4 regions of the Pseudomonas sp. LB3P93 genome follow, and region 3 is predicted to be linked to each of the others. Evidence: predicted binding sites of a transcription regulator. Region 3 holds the regulator's gene; each other region holds the start of a gene.
The links. The regulator sigma-54, encoded in region 3, starts transcription at its own class of promoters, with help from an activator protein. The targets are predictions, from matches to a motif close to ANTGGCATNNANNTTGCTNT.
Positions count from the first base shown of each region.

Region 1: ACYZT8_RS09315 (CmpA/NrtA family ABC transporter substrate-binding protein) is a predicted target of sigma-54. The motif match lies at 2,723-2,742, and genes of this name have one in related genera.
Region 2: glnA (glutamate--ammonia ligase) is a predicted target of sigma-54. The motif match lies at 1,626-1,645, and genes of this name have one in related genera.
Region 4: ACYZT8_RS09025 (circularly permuted type 2 ATP-grasp protein) is a predicted target of sigma-54. The motif match lies at 2,318-2,337, and genes of this name have one in related genera.

Region 1 covers NZ_CM142713.1:2,081,042-2,085,422, reverse strand. The annotation lists gene rlmKL (bifunctional 23S rRNA (guanine(2069)-N(7))-methyltransferase RlmK/23S rRNA (guanine(2445)-N(2))-methyltransferase RlmL) at 1-583, opposite strand, end outside; gene rmf (ribosome modulation factor) at 1,112-1,327, shown strand; gene ACYZT8_RS09320 (quinone-dependent dihydroorotate dehydrogenase) at 1,611-2,630, opposite strand; gene ACYZT8_RS09315 (CmpA/NrtA family ABC transporter substrate-binding protein) at 2,862-4,073, shown strand; gene ACYZT8_RS09310 (ANTAR domain-containing response regulator) at 4,089-4,381, shown strand, end outside.
Region 2 covers NZ_CM142713.1:302,705-307,085, forward strand. The annotation lists gene glnA (glutamate--ammonia ligase) at 123-1,529, opposite strand; gene thiI (tRNA uracil 4-sulfurtransferase ThiI) at 1,860-3,314, shown strand; gene typA (translational GTPase TypA) at 3,454-4,381, shown strand, end outside.
Region 3 covers NZ_CM142713.1:1,023,155-1,027,535, reverse strand. The annotation lists gene lptA (lipopolysaccharide transport periplasmic protein LptA) at 1-209, shown strand, start outside; gene lptB (LPS export ABC transporter ATP-binding protein) at 209-934, shown strand; gene ACYZT8_RS04375 (RNA polymerase factor sigma-54) at 1,119-2,612, shown strand; gene hpf (ribosome hibernation-promoting factor, HPF/YfiA family) at 2,687-2,995, shown strand; gene ptsN (PTS IIA-like nitrogen regulatory protein PtsN) at 3,008-3,472, shown strand; gene rapZ (RNase adapter RapZ) at 3,475-4,332, shown strand; gene ACYZT8_RS04355 (HPr family phosphocarrier protein) at 4,348-4,381, shown strand, end outside.
Region 4 covers NZ_CM142713.1:2,012,308-2,016,688, reverse strand. The annotation lists gene ACYZT8_RS09030 (alpha-E domain-containing protein) at 1-864, opposite strand, end outside; gene ACYZT8_RS09025 (circularly permuted type 2 ATP-grasp protein) at 877-2,286, opposite strand; gene ACYZT8_RS09020 (ribonuclease E inhibitor RraB) at 2,685-3,026, opposite strand; gene ACYZT8_RS09015 (hypothetical protein) at 3,240-3,473, opposite strand; gene speE (polyamine aminopropyltransferase) at 3,690-4,381, opposite strand, start outside.

The DNA.
Region 1 (4,381 bases), 1.1 Mb from region 3:
CCGCAATGCGTGGCCAGCCGGAACGAATCAGGATCGCGGCCGCGAGGTTTTCCTTCAGCGGTGCCGCGCCCTGCTGCAAGCGATAACCGCGCTGGTGCAGGCTGTGGCCGGAGAGGTCGAGGGAGAGGATCGCTTCACCACGGTCCAGGCGCAGGTGAATGCGCAGGTCCGGGTTGAGTTTGTCGATGGACGGACGGTCGCCTTGCGGGGTGCGCAGTTTGTCGACGATGGCGTCTTTGACTTTCAGGGCGCCGAAGTGAGTGTTGTCGATGCCCGAGCCGTGACCGCTGAACTCGACGGCCAGGGTGCCGTCATTGAGCATGTGGTCTTGCCACTCGATGTCGAGCACGCCGTGGTACAGGTCTTCGGCGTCTTTCATCGGGAACCGCTTGAGCACCAGCAGCACCCGGTTCGCCAGACGCGACCACAGGCACAGGCGATAAGCGGTTTCCATGGTGGCCATGCCGCGCACGGCCGAAGTGTGCTCACGCGCTTCTTCAAGGCCAAGCCCGACGGCTTCCTCGATGAGCAGGCCTTCAAGGCCTTTTGGGCAAGTGAGGAAGATTTCGAATTGATCGGACATTGGAATTTCAGAGCCTTTCTAAGTGAACCGGCAACGCATTGCCGGCCCGGTTTTCAATCAGGCGCTTTTCTAAAAGAGCGCCCGCGTGGCACGAAGGTGTGCCGTCCCACCCGTGCTGCTCAGGTTAGAAGAGCTTAGATGCACGGGCAGATAAAAAAGTTGAAGCAACAAAATGTCATAAGTCGACCCTTCGTCGAATAGTCATCCTGCTCAACAGGAGCCATTCTCACTAAAGGATTAACCCCATCATCCTGCGGGGGGCCGATCATACAGGGCTTTGACCAATAAACACGGGACAAACATCGCGTTACTTATGGCCTTAGCATCTTTCTGGTTACGTTCTTATGACAAAACGATCATTCCCTCGATGTGACGCATTGGTTAGAACTCAACACAGGTTGACGTCGCAACGGCGTCAACACCTTGGCTCGCGACGCCGGCAGCGAGCCCCAACGGCAGGATTTTTTCTGCCAGACCTCAATTGAGGTCGACGCGATAAATACAGTCAACAAGTGAGGGCAACACCCTATGAGAAGACTTAAGCGTGATCCGTTGGAAAGAGCATTTTTGCGCGGATATCAATATGGCGTTGGTGGCAAATCCCGTGAGCTTTGCCCATTTACTCTACCGTCGGTACGTCAAGCCTGGATTAACGGCTGGCGAGAAGGACGCGGCGACAACTGGGACGGTATGACCGGCACTGCGGGAATCCATAGACTCAACGAACTTCACGCCGTCGGCTAACACAGGGCACACACTCCGACACGACAATCTGATTACGTAACGACTTACCACGCACGCCCCATCCGGGCGGCGGGCTCCGGCCCAGGGGCTCCTTCGAGGAGCCCTTTTTTATGCCTGCTGAAAACTTACGCGAGTGAAATCGCTTTTGTGGCGAGGGAGCTTGCTCCCGCTGGGCTGCGAAGCGGCCCCAATACAGTCAACCTTGTAAGTCAGGAAAAACACGACTGCTTCGCAGCCGAGCGGGAGCAAGCTCCCTCGCCACAAAGGCTCGCTCCTACAGGGTTCAGCGTAGGGCGGCGATAGCGTCGACGGACTCGCGAATCAGCGCCGGGCCTTTGTAGATAAAGCCGGAGTAAAGCTGCACCAGGCTCGCGCCCGCAGCGATTTTCTCGGCCGCGTGCTTGCCTTCGGTGATGCCGCCCACGGCGATGATCGGCAAGCGGCCGGCCAGTTCTGCGGCCAGTACCTTCACGGTGTGGGTGCTCTTGTCGCGAACCGGTGCGCCGGAAAGACCGCCCGCCTCGTCACCGTGCTCCATGCCTTCGACGCCCACGCGGCTCAGGGTGGTGTTGGTGGCAATCACTGCGTCCATCCCGGTTTCGATCAACGCCTGCGCGACCTGCGCGGTTTCTTCATCGGTCATGTCCGGCGCGATCTTGATCGCCAGCGGTACATGTTTGCCGTGGCGCAACGCCAGTTCCGCGCGACGGGTCGCCAGATCGGCGAGCAATTGCTTGAGCGAATCGCCGAACTGCAGGCTGCGTAGGCCCGGGGTGTTCGGCGAGCTGACGTTGACCGTCACGTAGCTGGCGTGGGCGTAGACCTTGTCCAGGCAGATCAGGTAATCGTCGACCGCGCGTTCAACCGGGGTATCGAAGTTCTTGCCGATGTTGATGCCCAGCACGCCCTTGTACTTGGCCGCCGCCACGCGGGCCAGCAGGTGATCGACGCCGAGGTTGTTGAAACCCATGCGGTTGATGATCGCCTCTGCATCCGGCAGACGGAAAATCCGTGGTTTCGGGTTGCCGGGCTGCGGACGCGGGGTGATGGTGCCGATTTCGACGAAGCCGAAACCCAGCTGGGCGAAACCGTCGATGGCCGCGCCGTTCTTGTCCAGACCGGCCGCCAACCCTACCGGGTTCGGAAACTCCAGCCCCATGACGTTCACCGGCATTTTCGCCGGCGCCTTGCACAGCAAGCCGTTGAGGCCCAAACGCCCGCCCGCGCCGATCAGGTCCAGGGACAGATCGTGGGAGGTTTCCGGGGAAAGTTTGAACAACAGCTGACGGGCCAGGGTGTACATGGGCGGTTTTGACTCGAATGGCGGCGAAATGAGGCGGCGATTATAGCCGGGCATCGCGGTCGCAAGCGAGGCGCGCAACAAAATCAGCGGGCGATGGCATATGCCTTGCACCATCACTGGCATCAGCACTCATGCCAACGACGGGATGAGTCGAAAGACAAAGGCGTCGTCACTTGGCCTTGCCCTGGCAAGCAGCCCGGTACGACGCTTTTTTTTGAAAGGTGTTCAGCCATGAATGAAACCACAACGGGTCCATTGGCCTGGGTCAATGGCAGCGATGCCCCGGAAAAGACCGAAATCAATCTGGGCTTCATGGCCCTGAGTGACTGCGCCTCGGTGGTGGTCGCGGCTACGCAGGGTTTCGCACAGCCTTACGGCCTGACCCTGAACCTCAAGCGCCAGTCGTCCTGGGCTAACTTGCGGGACAAACTGGTCAGCGGCGAACTCGACGCCGCCCACAGCCTGTACGGCCTGATTTACGCCGTGCATTTGGGCATCGGTGGCGTGGCGTCGACCGACATGGCGGTGCTCATGGGCCTGAACCAGAACGGCCAGAGCATCAACCTTTCTCATGGCTTGCAAGCCTTGGGGGTGACCAGTCCTGAAGCACTGGACCGGCACGTGCACCAAAGTCGCCCAAAACTGACCTTCGCCCAGACATTTCCCACCGGCACACACGCCATGTGGCTGTATTACTGGCTGGCGAGTCAGGGTATTCATCCGTTGCAGGACGTCGACAGCGTAGTGGTGCCGCCGCCGCAAATGGTCGCGCACCTGCAAGCCGGGCGCATCGATGGCTTTTGCGTCGGCGAGCCGTGGTCCGCCAGCGCGGTGAAACAGAATCTGGGGTTCACGATGGCGACGAGCCAAAGCATCTGGCCCGATCACCCGGAAAAAGTTCTCGGTTGCACCCGCGCTTTTGTCGAGCAATATCCCAACACCGCCCGGGCGCTGGTGATGGCGATCCTCGAAGCCAGTCGCTTCATCGAAGACAGCAGCGAAAACCGCCGCAGCACCGCGAAGTTGTTGAGTGCGCCCGAATACCTCGATGCGCCGCTCGATTGCATCGAACCGCGCTTGCTCGGAGACTACGCCGATGGCCTCGGCAATCGTTGGCAGGACCCGCACGCGCTGCGCTTCCATGCGAGCGGTGAGGTCAACCTGCCGTATTTGTCCGACGGTATGTGGTTCATGACCCAGTTCCGCCGCTGGGGCTTGTTGCGCGACGACCCGGACTACCTCGGTGTGGCCCGTCAGGTCCAGCAACTAGACTTGTTCCGTGAGGCCGCCAGCGCAGTCGGGGTTGCCGCCGGGAGCCAGGAAATGCGCAGCAGCCAGTTGATCGACGGCAAAATCTGGGACGGCTCCGACCCGACCGGCTACGCCCGCAGTTTCAAGCTGCACGCCATGAGCGACAGCTCACCCCTTCTCGCCAGCCGCTGACAGGAGACTGCGAATATGTTGCGTATCCTGCTGATCAACGACACCGCGAAGAAAGTCGGTCGCCTGAAAGCGGCCCTGACCGAGGCCGGGTTCGAGGTCATCGATGAATCCGGCCTGACCATCGACTTGCCCGCGCGCGTCGAAACGGTGCGCCCGGACGTGATTCTGATCGATACCGAGTCACCGAGCCGCGATGTGATGGAGCAAGTGGTGCTCGTGAGCCGCGACCAACCGCGGCCGATTGTGATGTTTACCGACGAACATGATCCCGATGTGATGCGCCAGGCGATCAAGTCCGGGGTCAGTGC
Region 2 (4,381 bases), 720 kb from region 3:
GACGCCATCGCGGGCAAGCCCGCTCCCACAGGGTTTTTCAGTGATCGCTTAATCGTGGGCATAAAAAAGACCTCCCGAAGGAGGCCTCTTTTTGTCACGCCGCTTGCGCAGGCGCTACCGGATCAGCAGCTGTAGTACAGCTCATATTCCAGTGGGTGTACGAAGGTGCGTACCTTGATTTCTTCTTCGCTTTTCAGAGCGATGTAAGCGTCGATGAAATCATCGGAGAACACGCCGCCTTTGGTCAGGAACGCGCGACCTTTGTCCAGCTCTTCCAGGGCTTCTTTCAGGCTGCCGCAAACTTGTGGGATCTCTTTCGCCTCTTCAGGCGGCAGGTCGTACAGGTTTTTGTCAGCTGCGTCGCCAGGGTGGATCTTGTTCTGGATACCGTCCAGGCCGGCCATTACCAGGGCAGCGAAGGCCAGGTACGGGTTGGCTGCCGGATCCGGGAAGCGCGCTTCGATACGGCGAGCGCGAGGGCTGGACACGTAAGGAATACGGATCGAAGCGGAACGGTTGCGAGCCGAGTAGGCCAGCATTACCGGAGCTTCGAAACCTGGGACCAGACGCTTGTAGGAGTTGGTCGACGGGTTGGTGAAGCCGTTCAGGGCCTTACCGTGCTTGATGATGCCGCCGATGAAGTACAGAGCGGTGTCGGACAGGCCGGCATAACCTTCGCCAGCGAAGGTGTTCTTGCCATCTTTGGCGATGGACAAGTGAACGTGCATACCCGAACCGTTATCGCCGTACAGAGGCTTAGGCATGAAGGTCGCGGTGCGGCCGTAAGCGACAGCAACGTTGTGCACGCAGTACTTCAGGGTCTGAACTTCGTCAGCCTTGGCGACCAGGGTGTTGAACTTCACACCGATTTCGTTCTGACCGGCAGTTGCCACTTCGTGGTGGTGAACTTCGATGACCAGACCCATCTCTTCCATGGCGTTGCACATGGAGGTACGGATTTCGTGGTCGTGGTCGAACGGTGGAACCGGGAAGTAACCGCCTTTGATACCTGGACGGTGGCCATGGTTGCCGCCTTCGATGTCCTGGTCGGACATCCAGGAACCTTGTTCGGAGAAGATTTTGAACATCGAACCGGAGATGTCGGACTTGAACTTCACTTGGTCGAAGATGAAGAACTCAGGCTCCGGGCCAACGAATACGGTGTCGCCGATACCGGTCGATTTCAGGTATTCCTCGGCACGCTTGGCGATCGCACGTGGGTCGCGATCGTAGCCTTGCATGGTCGACGGCTCGATGACGTCGCACACAATGATCAGCGTTGGGTCTTCGGTGAACGGGTCGAGAACGGCAGTGCTGTCGTCCGGCAGCAGGATCATGTCGGAAGCTTCGATGCCTTTCCAGCCAGCGATGGAGGAACCGTCGAACATTTTGCCTTCTTCGAAGAAAGCTTCATCCAGCGCGTCGCGAGCCGGCATGGTCACGTGGTGCTGAGTGCCTTTGGTGTCCGTGAAGCGCAGATCAATCCACTTGACGTCATGATCTTTGATGAGTTGAACCGACTTCGACATAGTGTCCTCCGGGTGGCTTCGGGCTTAGTAGTGGATGCCCTTAGAATGTGGGTGATGCCGGCGCGAATACTCTGCCAAGGCAACCTGCCTCACAAGGGAGCAAATTGCATGCCAGTGCCCCACCATGGGTTTTTTGCCCCAATAACACGCTTATAAAGGCACAAAGCGTCTGAAAGCTGAAAATCTCGCCCTACAATGTAGCGTCAAAAACAACAAATGACCTGTTTTGGTGCGCGCAAAACCTTCTGCACATTAACTGGTTAAACCTTGAGCAATTTCCGCTATAATCCGCGCCCCCCTTTTTCGGCTGGCCCAGCGCGCGCTGTTTTCATGAAACTAATCGTAAAAGTCTTCCCCGAGATCACCATCAAGAGCCGCCCGGTACGGATGCGTTTCATCCGCCAGTTGGCCAAAAACATCCGTACCGTGCTCCGCGACCTGGACCCGGCTGTGGTGGTGAACGGTGTGTGGGACAATCTCGAGCTGGAAACACGCGTCAGCGAGCCCAAAGCCCTGAAGGAGATGACCGAGCGCCTGAGCTGCATGCCGGGCATCGCGCATTTCCTGCAAGTCGACGAATACCCGCTGGGCGACTTCGACGATATCGTCGCCAAGTGCAAGCAGCACTTCGGTGATGCGTTGGCCGGGAAGATCTTTTCGGTGCGCTGCAAACGTGCCGGCAAGCATGAATTCAGTTCGATGGACGTCGAGAAATACGTCGGCAGCCAACTGCGTCGTCAGTGCGGCGCCGCCGGAATCTCGCTTAAAGAGCCGGAAATCGAAGTCCGCATCGAAATTCGCGACAAACGGTTGTTCGTGATCCATAGCCAGCACAACAGCATCGGTGGATATCCGCTGGGTGCCCTGGAACAGACGCTTGTGCTGATGTCTGGCGGTTTCGATTCGACCGTTGCGTCTTACCAGATCATGCGCCGTGGTCTGATGAGCCATTTCTGCTTCTTCAATCTAGGCGGACGGGCCCATGAACTGGGCGTCATGGAAGTCGCGCACTTCATCTGGAAGAAGTACGGCAGCTCCCAACGCGTGTTATTTGTAAGTGTGCCATTCGAAGAAGTACTGGGAGAAATTCTCGGGAAAGTCGATAACAGTCATATGGGTGTAGTTTTGAAGCGTATGATGTTGCGCGCTGCTTCCCGTATTGCCGATCGGCTGGACATCGATGCGCTGGTTACCGGCGAGGCGATTTCCCAGGTGTCGAGCCAGACACTGCCGAACCTGTCCGTGATCGACTGCGTGACCGACAAGCTGGTCTTGCGTCCGCTGATCGCCAGTCACAAGCAGGACATCATCGACCTGGCCAACGAAATCGGCACTGCCGACTTCGCCAAGCACATGCCGGAATACTGCGGGGTCATCTCGGTGAACCCCAAGACCCACGCCAAGCGTCCGCGCGTGGAGTACGAAGAACAACAGTTCGACATGGCAGTCCTTGAGCGTGCGCTCGAGAACGCCAAACTGGTGCCGATCGATCGCGTGATCGACGAATTGGGCCAGGATGTGCAGATTGAAGAAGTCAGCGAAGCGCTGGCCGGTCAGATCGTCATCGACATCCGTCACCCGGACGCCGCTGAAGACGACCCGCTGGACTTGGCTGGCATCGACATACAAACGATGCCGTTTTATGCATTGAACGCTCGTTTCAAGGAACTGGACCCTACTCGCCAGTACCTGCTGTATTGCGACAAAGGCGTGATGAGTCGCCTGCATGCCCACCATTTGCTCAGTGAGGGGCATGCCAATGTGCGCGTTTATCGACCGAGCTAAGAGCCCGGGGCTGTTTGCCTGTGGCCTGCGTCACCGGCCCCCCGACTCTGCCGTCAAGCTGTAACGGCAAGGCCTGACTCTACTGTTAATCGCTGCCACGACCTGTCAGCACACCGAATCCTCTGATCGAGATACACAAGTGATCGAAAATCTACGCAACATCGCCATCATTGCTCACGTTGACCATGGTAAGACCACCCTGGTAGACAAACTCTTGCGTCAATCCGGCACCCTGGAGCGCAACGAGCTCAACGACGAGCGCGTGATGGACTCCAACGACCAGGAGAAAGAGCGCGGTATTACCATTCTGGCGAAAAACACCGCCATCAACTGGAACGGCTACCACATCAACATCGTGGACACCCCGGGCCACGCCGACTTCGGCGGCGAAGTTGAACGCGTAATGTCGATGGTTGACTCCGTTCTGCTGCTGGTTGACGCTCAAGACGGCCCTATGCCGCAAACCCGTTTCGTGACCAAGAAGGCTTTCGAAGCCGGCCTGCGTCCAATCGTGGTCATCAACAAGGTTGACCGTCCAGGCGCGCGTCCGGACTGGGTTCTGGACCAGATCTTCGACCTGTTCGACAACCTCGGTGCTACCGAAGAACAGCTGGACTTCAAAGTCGTCTACGCCTCGGCCCTGAACGGCATTGCCGGTCTGGAACACACCGCCATGGCTGAAGACATGACCCCGCTGTACCAGTCGATCGTCGACAACGTACCTGCGCCGAAAGTTGACCGTGACGGTCCGTTCCAGATGCAAATCTCGGCACTGGACTACAACAGCTTCCTGGGCATCATCGGCGTTGGCCGTATCGCTCGTGGTCGCGTCAAGCCGAACACCCAGGTTGTGGCGATCGATGCCGACGGCAAGCGCCGTAACGGCCGTATCCTGAAGCTGATGGGTCACCACGGTCTGCACCGCGTTGACGTTGAAGAAGCAGCTGCCGGCGACATCGTCTGCATCAGCGGCTTCGATTCGCTGTTCATCTCCGACACTCTGTGCGACCCACTGAACGTCGAAGCGATGAAGCCGCTGACCGTTGACGAACCAACTGTTTCCATGA
Region 3 (4,381 bases):
CCTCGCAAAATCGCGTCGTGCTGATCGATAAGGCAAAAGTTGTCGACAAGGACAACAACGTCACCCAAGGTGAAAAAATCGTCTACGACACCGCGAAAAAGCTTGCGAGCGCCGGGCGTGCTACGGGCAGCAAGGTCACCGAGTCGCGTCCGCGCATTGACATGGTGATCCAGCCCAAGCCGAAAACCGACGAGAAAAAGGCCCAGTAATGGCAACTCTGAAAGCTCAGCATCTGGCCAAGAGCTACAAGAGCCGACAGGTCGTGCGTGACGTCAGCTTGTCCATCGACAGCGGTCAGATCGTCGGCCTGCTGGGTCCTAACGGCGCCGGCAAGACCACCTGCTTCTACATGATCGTTGGCCTGGTGCAGGCCGATCAGGGTCGCGTACTGATCGACGACCTGGACGTCAGCCACCAGCCGATGCACGGTCGTGCGAAGGCCGGTATCGGCTATCTTCCGCAAGAAGCGTCGATCTTCCGCAAACTGTCGGTGGCCGACAACATCATGGCCATCCTCGAGACCCGCAAGGAACTCGACAAAGCCGATCGTCGCAAGGAGCTGGAAAGCCTGCTGCAGGAATTCCATATCAGCCACATCCGCGACAACCTCGGCATGAGCCTGTCCGGTGGTGAACGTCGCCGTGTGGAAATCGCCCGGGCACTGGCCACCAACCCGAAATTCATCCTGCTCGACGAACCTTTCGCCGGTGTGGACCCGATTTCGGTGGGCGACATCAAACAGATCATCTATCACCTCAAGGCCAAAGGCATTGGCGTGCTGATCACGGACCACAACGTCCGTGAAACCCTGGACATCTGCGAAACCGCCTACATCGTCAATGATGGCCAGCTGATCGCTGAAGGTGACTCCGCCACCATCCTGGCCAACGAACTGGTCAAGGAAGTGTATCTGGGCCATGAGTTCCGCCTTTAAGCACTGAGGTGTCTGGCTGATTGTCCGAGCGCTTGTCTCGATAAAAAATCAATACTTTTTTATTGTTACAGCGCTCTAGGCAAACGCTGCAGTTTCGGGCATATAATTTGCTTATGTTTGGCGCTCCGGCGCCCTGTAGTGGATGGCGCATGTGCGCCGGCGAATAAGGTGTTAAGCCCCTGCCATGAAACCATCGCTAGTCTTGAGAATGGGCCAGCAGCTGACGATGACACCGCAGCTGCAACAGGCCATCCGCCTGCTCCAATTGTCGACCCTGGACCTGCAACAGGAAATCCAGGAGGCCCTGGAGTCCAATCCGATGCTCGAACGCCAGGAAGAAGGCGACGACTTCGATAACGCCGACCCCTTGGCCGACAAAGCCGAACAACTACCCAACGCCGATGTTTCGGAACCCTCCTACCAGGAAACCGCCCCCACGGTGGATAACCTCGAGGAAGGTGACTGGAACGAGCGCATTCCCAACGAACTGCCCGTCGATACCGCGTGGGAAGACGTCTACCAGACCAGCGCCAGCAGCCTGCCGAGCAACGATGACGACGAGTGGGATTTCACCACCCGCACATCGGCCGGCGAAAGCCTGCAAAGCCATTTGCTGTGGCAACTGAACCTGGCACCGATGTCCGACACCGATCGTCTGATCGCCGTGACCCTGATCGACTGCATCAACAATCAGGGCTACCTGGACGAAACCCTCGAGGAAATTCTCGAGGCCTTCGATCCGGAACTGGACATCGAACTGGACGAGATCGAAGCCGTCCTGCACCGCATCCAGCAATTCGAACCTGCCGGCATTGGCGCCCGCAACCTGGGCGAATGCCTGCTGCTGCAACTGCGCCAACTGCCCGCCAAGACGCCTTGGTTGGCCGAAGCCAAGCGTCTGGTCAGCGACTACATCGACCTGCTCGGCAGCCGCGACTACAGCCAGCTGATGCGCCGCATGAAGCTCAAGGAAGATGAACTGCGCCAGGTGATCGAGCTGGTGCAGAGCCTCAACCCGCGTCCAGGCTCGCAGATCGAATCCAGCGAAGCCGAATACGTTGTTCCTGACGTGATCGTGCGCAAGGACAACGAGCGCTGGCTGGTCGAGCTGAACCAGGAATCCGTACCACGGCTGCGGGTCAACGCCCAATACGCCGGTTTTGTGCGCCGCGCCGACACCAGCGCCGACAACACGTTCATGCGCAATCAGTTGCAAGAAGCCCGCTGGTTCATCAAGAGCCTGCAAAGCCGCAACGAAACCCTGATGAAAGTAGCCACCCAGATTGTCGAGCATCAGCGCGGCTTCCTGGAATACGGCGACGAAGCGATGAAACCGTTGGTGCTGCATGACATCGCCGAAGCGGTGGGGATGCATGAGTCAACGATTTCACGGGTGACCACGCAGAAATTCATGCATACCCCTCGGGGCATATATGAACTGAAATACTTTTTCTCCAGCCACGTCAGCACCTCCGAAGGCGGTGAATGCTCGTCCACAGCGATCCGCGCGATCATCAAAAAACTGGTTGCTGCGGAAAATCAGAAAAAGCCGTTGAGTGACAGCAAGATCGCTGGTTTACTGGAGGCACAAGGCATTCAGGTGGCTCGCCGCACCGTCGCCAAGTACCGCGAATCCCTCGGGATCGCGCCTTCGAGCGAACGCAAGCGGTTGATGTAGAGCCACGCCACAGCGTTCCAGTGGCAGGCATTTCTGCCTGCCGCTTTATGCACTGGCAACGAAGGAGAAGCTGTATGCAAGTCAACATCAGTGGACACCAACTGGAAGTGACCGAACCTCTTCGCACCTACATCGGCGAAAAACTCGAACGATTAGAGAGGCATTTCGACAAGATCACCAACGTGCAGGTCACGATGACGGTCGAAAAGCTCAAGCAGAAAATCGAAGCCACGCTGCATATTCCCGGGAATGAAGTGGTCGCCAACGCGGAACATACTGATATGTACGCGGCGATCGACGCACTCACCGACAAGCTCGATAAACAACTCAAAAAGCATAAGGAAAAGACCCAGAGCCTCCTCCAGGGCGCGACCGGTCGTTAACACTCCCAACCCATGATCCGACTTGAAAGCATCCTGACCCCCGGCCGTTCCCTCGTGAACGTGCCGGGCGGCAGCAAAAAGAAAGCCCTCGAGCAAATTGCCAACCTTATCCATAAAGAAGTCCCGGATCTGGAGATGCAAGATGTCTTCGAGGCTCTGATCGCCCGTGAAAAACTTGGCTCGACCGGTTTTGGAAACGGCATCGCCATCCCCCACTGCCGCCTCAAGGGTTGTAACTCGCCCATCAGTGCCTTGATGCACCTGGACGCCCCCATCGATTTCGACGCCATCGACGGCGCCCCGGTTGACCTGCTGTTCGTTCTGCTGGTCCCGCAAGCCGCCACCGATGCGCACCTGGAGCTACTGCGCCAGATCGCCAGCATGCTCGATCGCAAGGAAGTGCGCGAAAAACTGCGCAGCGCCCCGAGCAATGAAGCCTTGTATCAGGTTGTCCTGGACGAGCAAAACGGTCAGTAATCATGCGCTTGATCATTGTCAGTGGCCGTTCCGGCTCAGGTAAAAGTACCGCACTCGATGTTCTCGAGGACAACGGCTACTACTGCATCGACAACCTGCCCGCCGGATTGCTGCCGGAACTGGCCGAGCGCGCGCTGATTCATACCGAGCTGGCACAACCGCTGGTTGCCGTATCCATCGATGCGCGCAACCTGCCAAGTCATCTGTCGCGGTTTCCGGAACTGCTGGAAGAAGTCCGCAGTCGGCATATCAAGTGTGATGTGCTGTATCTGGACGCCGACGAAGAAACGCTGCTCAAACGCTTTTCGGAAACCCGTCGTCGCCACCCATTGAGCAACGCCAATCGCTCGCTGGCCGAGGCGATTCAAGACGAGTCCCAGTTGCTGGGCCCTATCGCCGACCTGGCCGACCTCAAGGTCAACACCACCAACCTGAACCTGTATCAGCTGCGCGATACCATCAAGCTGCGGCTGTTGAACCAGCCGGAAGCCGGCACTGCGTTCCTGGTGGAGTCTTTCGGGTTCAAGCGTGGCATGCCGGTAGATGCGGACCTGGTCTTCGATGTGCGTTGCCTGCCCAACCCTTACTGGAAGCCGGAATTGCGCGAGCAGTCCGGGCTGGATCAACCGGTGGCCGAGTACCTGGCGGCCCAACCGGACGTCGAAGAGATGTTCCAGGACATTTCCACGTACCTGCTCAAGTGGTTGCCGCGCTTTGCCGCCAGCAACCGCGCTTATGTCACCATTGCCATTGGCTGCACCGGCGGGCATCACCGCTCCGTCTACCTGACCGAACGTCTGGGCCAGGTCCTGCAACAATCCCTGAAGAACGTCCAGGTTCGCCACCGCGACCTCAGCTAAAGGATTCACATCGCGATGCCTGCTCTGGAAATCGAAATCATCAACAAGC
Region 4 (4,381 bases), 990 kb from region 3:
TTCGTCGAGAATTTCGTTGATGCCGGTGTAACGCAGGCGCGCGTCCATCTCCGCCGCCAGACGTTGCGCGGGGCGGCCGTTGGCCCCCGGCAGTTGGGCGAGGATCTGGTCGATTTCTTCGGTGCAGGCGCGCAGGGAACGTGGCACATCGGCGCGCAGCAACAGCAACTCGGCCACATGCCGGGCGCCGGGTGCGTCGCGGTAGATCTCGGTGTAGGCCTCGAACGACGACAACGCCCTTAATAAAGCGCTCCACTGGTAATAGGCGTGAGCGGTGCCATCGCTGACCGCTTCGGCCTGGTCGCCGGCCATTTCGTAACGGGCGTCGAGCAGGCGCAACGTGTTGTCGGCCCGTTCGATAAACGTTCCCAAGCGAATAAAGCGGAACGCATCGTTACGCATGATCGTGCCGTAGGACGCGCCACGGAACAGGTGGGAACGTTCCTTGATCCACTCGCAAAAGCGGCTCATGCCGTAACGACTCAAGCCCTGCTCGGCGATCCCGCGAATTTCCAGCCACGTGGCGTTGATGTTTTCCCACATGTCGGCGGTGATTCGACCCCGCACCGCATGAGCACTGGCCCGCGCCGAGCCGAGGCAGCTGTAGATGCTCGCCGGGTTGGCCGCATCCAGGGCAAAGAAATGCAGCAGCCGTTCGGCGTGCAAGTCACCGTGGCGCTCCAGGTAATCGTCCAGAGTGCCGGTGATCAACAGCGGCATGGCCAGTTCGTGCAGGCCGTCGCCGCGACCATCCTGCGGCATCAGCGACAGCGAATAACTGATGTCGAGCATCCGTGCGAGGTTTTCCGCCCGCTCCAGGTAACGCGACATCCAATACAAATCCGAGGCAGTTCTACTTAACATGGCAAGCTTCCTTCAATCCTCGACCACCCAGGTGTCCTTGGTTCCGCCGCCTTGGGATGAGTTCACCACCAGGGAGCCTTCACGCAGGGCGACACGGGTCAAACCACCGGGCACAACCCGGGTTTCGCGGCCAGACAAAACAAACGGACGCAGGTCGATGTGGCGTGGCGCAATGCCGTTTTCGACAAAGGTCGGACAGGTCGACAGGGACAATGTCGGTTGCGCGATATACGCGTGAGGCTTGGCTTTGATCCGCGCGCGGAAAGACTCGATTTCCGCCGCCGTCGCAGCCGGCCCCACCAGCATTCCGTAACCGCCGGAGCCCTGGGTTTCCTTGACCACCAGGTCTGGCAGATTGGCCAGCACGTGGGACAGTTCAGAAGGATTGCGACACTGGAACGTCGGCACATTCTTCAGGATCGGTTCTTCGTCCAGGTAGAAACGGATCATGTCCGTGACAAACGGATACACCGACTTGTCGTCCGCGACCCCGGTGCCGATGGCATTGGCCAGCACCACGTTGCCGGAGCGATAAGACGACAGCAGCCCTGGAACGCCGAGCATCGAGTCCGGGTTGAACGCCAGCGGATCGAGGAACGCATCGTCGAGGCGACGGTAAATGACGTCGACGGCTTTCGGTCCGTCCGTGGTGCGCATGAACACCTTGTCGTCACGCACGAACAGGTCCGCGCCTTCCACCAACTCGACGCCCATCTCCCGTGCCAGGAAGGCATGCTCGAAAAACGCGCTGTTGAAGCGACCCGGCGTCAGCACCACCACGCTCGGGTTATCGATCGGGCTGGAGCTTTTCAGGGTGTCGAGCAGCAGGTTCGGATAGTGATCAATCGGTGCGATGCGCTGGGCCGAGAACAACTCGGGGAACAGGCGCATCATCATTTTGCGGTCTTCGAGCATGTAGCTCACGCCGCTGGGTGTACGCAGGTTGTCTTCAAGCACGTAGTACGTGCCGTCGCCATCGCGCACCAGATCGACGCCGGAGATGTGCGAATAGATATCGCGGTGCAGATCCAGCCCTTGCATCGCCAACTGGTATTGCTCGTTGGCCAGCACTTGCTCGGCCGGGATGATGCCGGCCTTGATGATGCGCTGCTCGTGGTAGAGGTCGGCGAGGAACATGTTCAACGCCTTGACCCGCTGGATACAGCCGCGCTCGACGATCCGCCATTCACTGGCGGGGATGCTGCGCGGGATGGTATCGAAAGGAATCAGGCGCTCTGTCCCCTGCTCGTCACCGTAGAGCGTGAAGGTAATCCCGGCACGATGAAACAGCAGATCGGCCTCGCGTCGCCGTTGTGCCAATAGCTCGTCAGGCGTCTCGGCCAGCCAACGGGCAAACTCCCGATAATGCGGGCGGACCTGGCCGCCGGCATCGTACATCTCATCAAAATAGGTGCGGATCATGCCGTACTCCTTGTCACCCGGACATCTAGGCTTCGCAAGGCCCGTGCCATCGGCAGAAACGCTTTGTTATCAACCAGTTGGATAATGACGCCGTTTGCACCGCACCAATCCTGTGCAGCAAATGCCCCACGCTGATCGCCCCCGCTTCATTGCAAGGCGACGTTGTCGCCTATCACCAGCATAGTCAGAGTTGATTTCACTGCCCGGGAGTCGATGCGGATAATCCGCGCATTCTCTGCAAAACCTGAACGAACTTCCCTTTAGCCGCCTGCTCAGGCGGTTTTTTTTGCGCCGGATTCTTGTTTCAGGGTTTTGCCGAGGGGATGTTCCGAGCGCCACAAACGAAAACGGCCAACCCGAAGGTCAGCCGTTGCTGAGCGTTGTCACTGTTCATAAGCTTATGCGAGTAGCCCTCGTACCTCCTGCTTGACGCCCCATCCTTCGATGATGCCGCCCAGAGGCTCGACCACCGCCTCGAAGTCCTGCTCAAAGTCGCCAATGCCGTCATAGGTGGCGTACATCACTTTGCTCAGTTCCAGGGCCCACGCGCCGTCATCACGCACGCTGATTTGTGCATTCAAGGATTCACCACAGTAATGCCCTGCCGCCCTGCGTGCCCGCTCCTCGTCCGGGAAAATGGCGTAGAACTCGATGGGATGGAATCGTGAAAAGTCGAAACCGCCTTCTTTCATGCGGCGCAGCACGCTGCTGCTGATGTCTTCTTGATAGGCTGTGCTCATGAAACGTCCCCCTCAAATTGATGGATAGACTTTCCGTATTCCCGGCACTCGCAACCGATTGGTGCGAGCGATGCGGCAACAGCGTTGCCGGTGGGAAGCAAGCATGTAGCTGACAAGACCAGACCTTAGCGATCCGTTCGCTGATCTCGCTTGCAGAGTAGCCCCAAGACAGAGGCGCTGCCAAGGCCTGGATAGGATTGAGACAGGAGATGTTCAGATTGGCGTGATGCCGAGAATTTGTATGCTGTTCTGGGTCTTGAGACTTTTGACGGTCGCATCGGCAGTTCGCCCTTCCAGATCATTCAGATCCAGTTCGGCAGCGACAGGAAGGAGCCGGGCCTTGATGAGTTTGGCGGCATGCTCGTTGTCCGGGCACTCCTCGCACTCGAAGACTTCATCGACCGTTTCACCGTGATCATCCACGAAAGTGATTTTCCACTTTTGCATCAGTGCCTCCTCGAACAAACCCGCAAATGGGCTTACAACCATCTGGACTTTTGGCCTGACTGATCGTTCCCCCGGATTACCGCACACAAACATGAAAAACACGGTCCCTGCAGGAGCTGGCTTGCTAGCGATGCAGACGCTGCGGCTTGTCTGACACACCGCGTCGATCCAATCGCTAGCAAGCCAGCTCCTACAGGGGGTGCGTACATCTTCAGTTTAGTCGTTGCTTGGCTTGTTCACCGCTTGCAGCACGTATTGCGGCAAGGCGAAGGCGCCGATGTGGATTTCCGGGTTGTAGTAGCGGGTGATGATGCCGCTGCCGGCGAAACGCTGTTGCAAGGTTTCACGGGACAATTTGCGGTAGGCGGTGTTCGTCGCGCCCCAGGCAAAGGTCATCGATCCACCGATGTAGGTTGGCACGGCGGCCTGATAGAAGTGCCAGTCCGGGAACAGGCTGCGCAGGCGACCTGCGGTGGTTTTGACTTCTTCGATCTGCATGAACGGGGTGCCGTTCTGGGTGACCAGGATGCCGCCTTCGTTCAGGCAGCGACGGCAGGCCTGGTAGAAGTTTTCCGAGAACAGCACTTCACCCGGACCGATCGGGTCGGTGGAGTCGGAAATGATCACGTCGAATTTTTCGGTGGTGGTGGCGACGAAACGCATGCCGTCGTCGATCACCAGGTTCAGGCGTGGATCATCGAACGCACCCTTGGAGTGATTCGGCAGGAATTCCTTGCACATCTCGACCACGGTGCCATCGATCTCGACCATGGTGATGTGCTCGACACTGCGGTGCTTGGCCACTTCACGCAGCATGCCGCCGTCGCCACCACCGATGATCAGCACGCGCTTGGCGGTGCCGTGCGCCAGGATCGGCACGTGGGTGAGCATCTCGTGGTAGATGAATT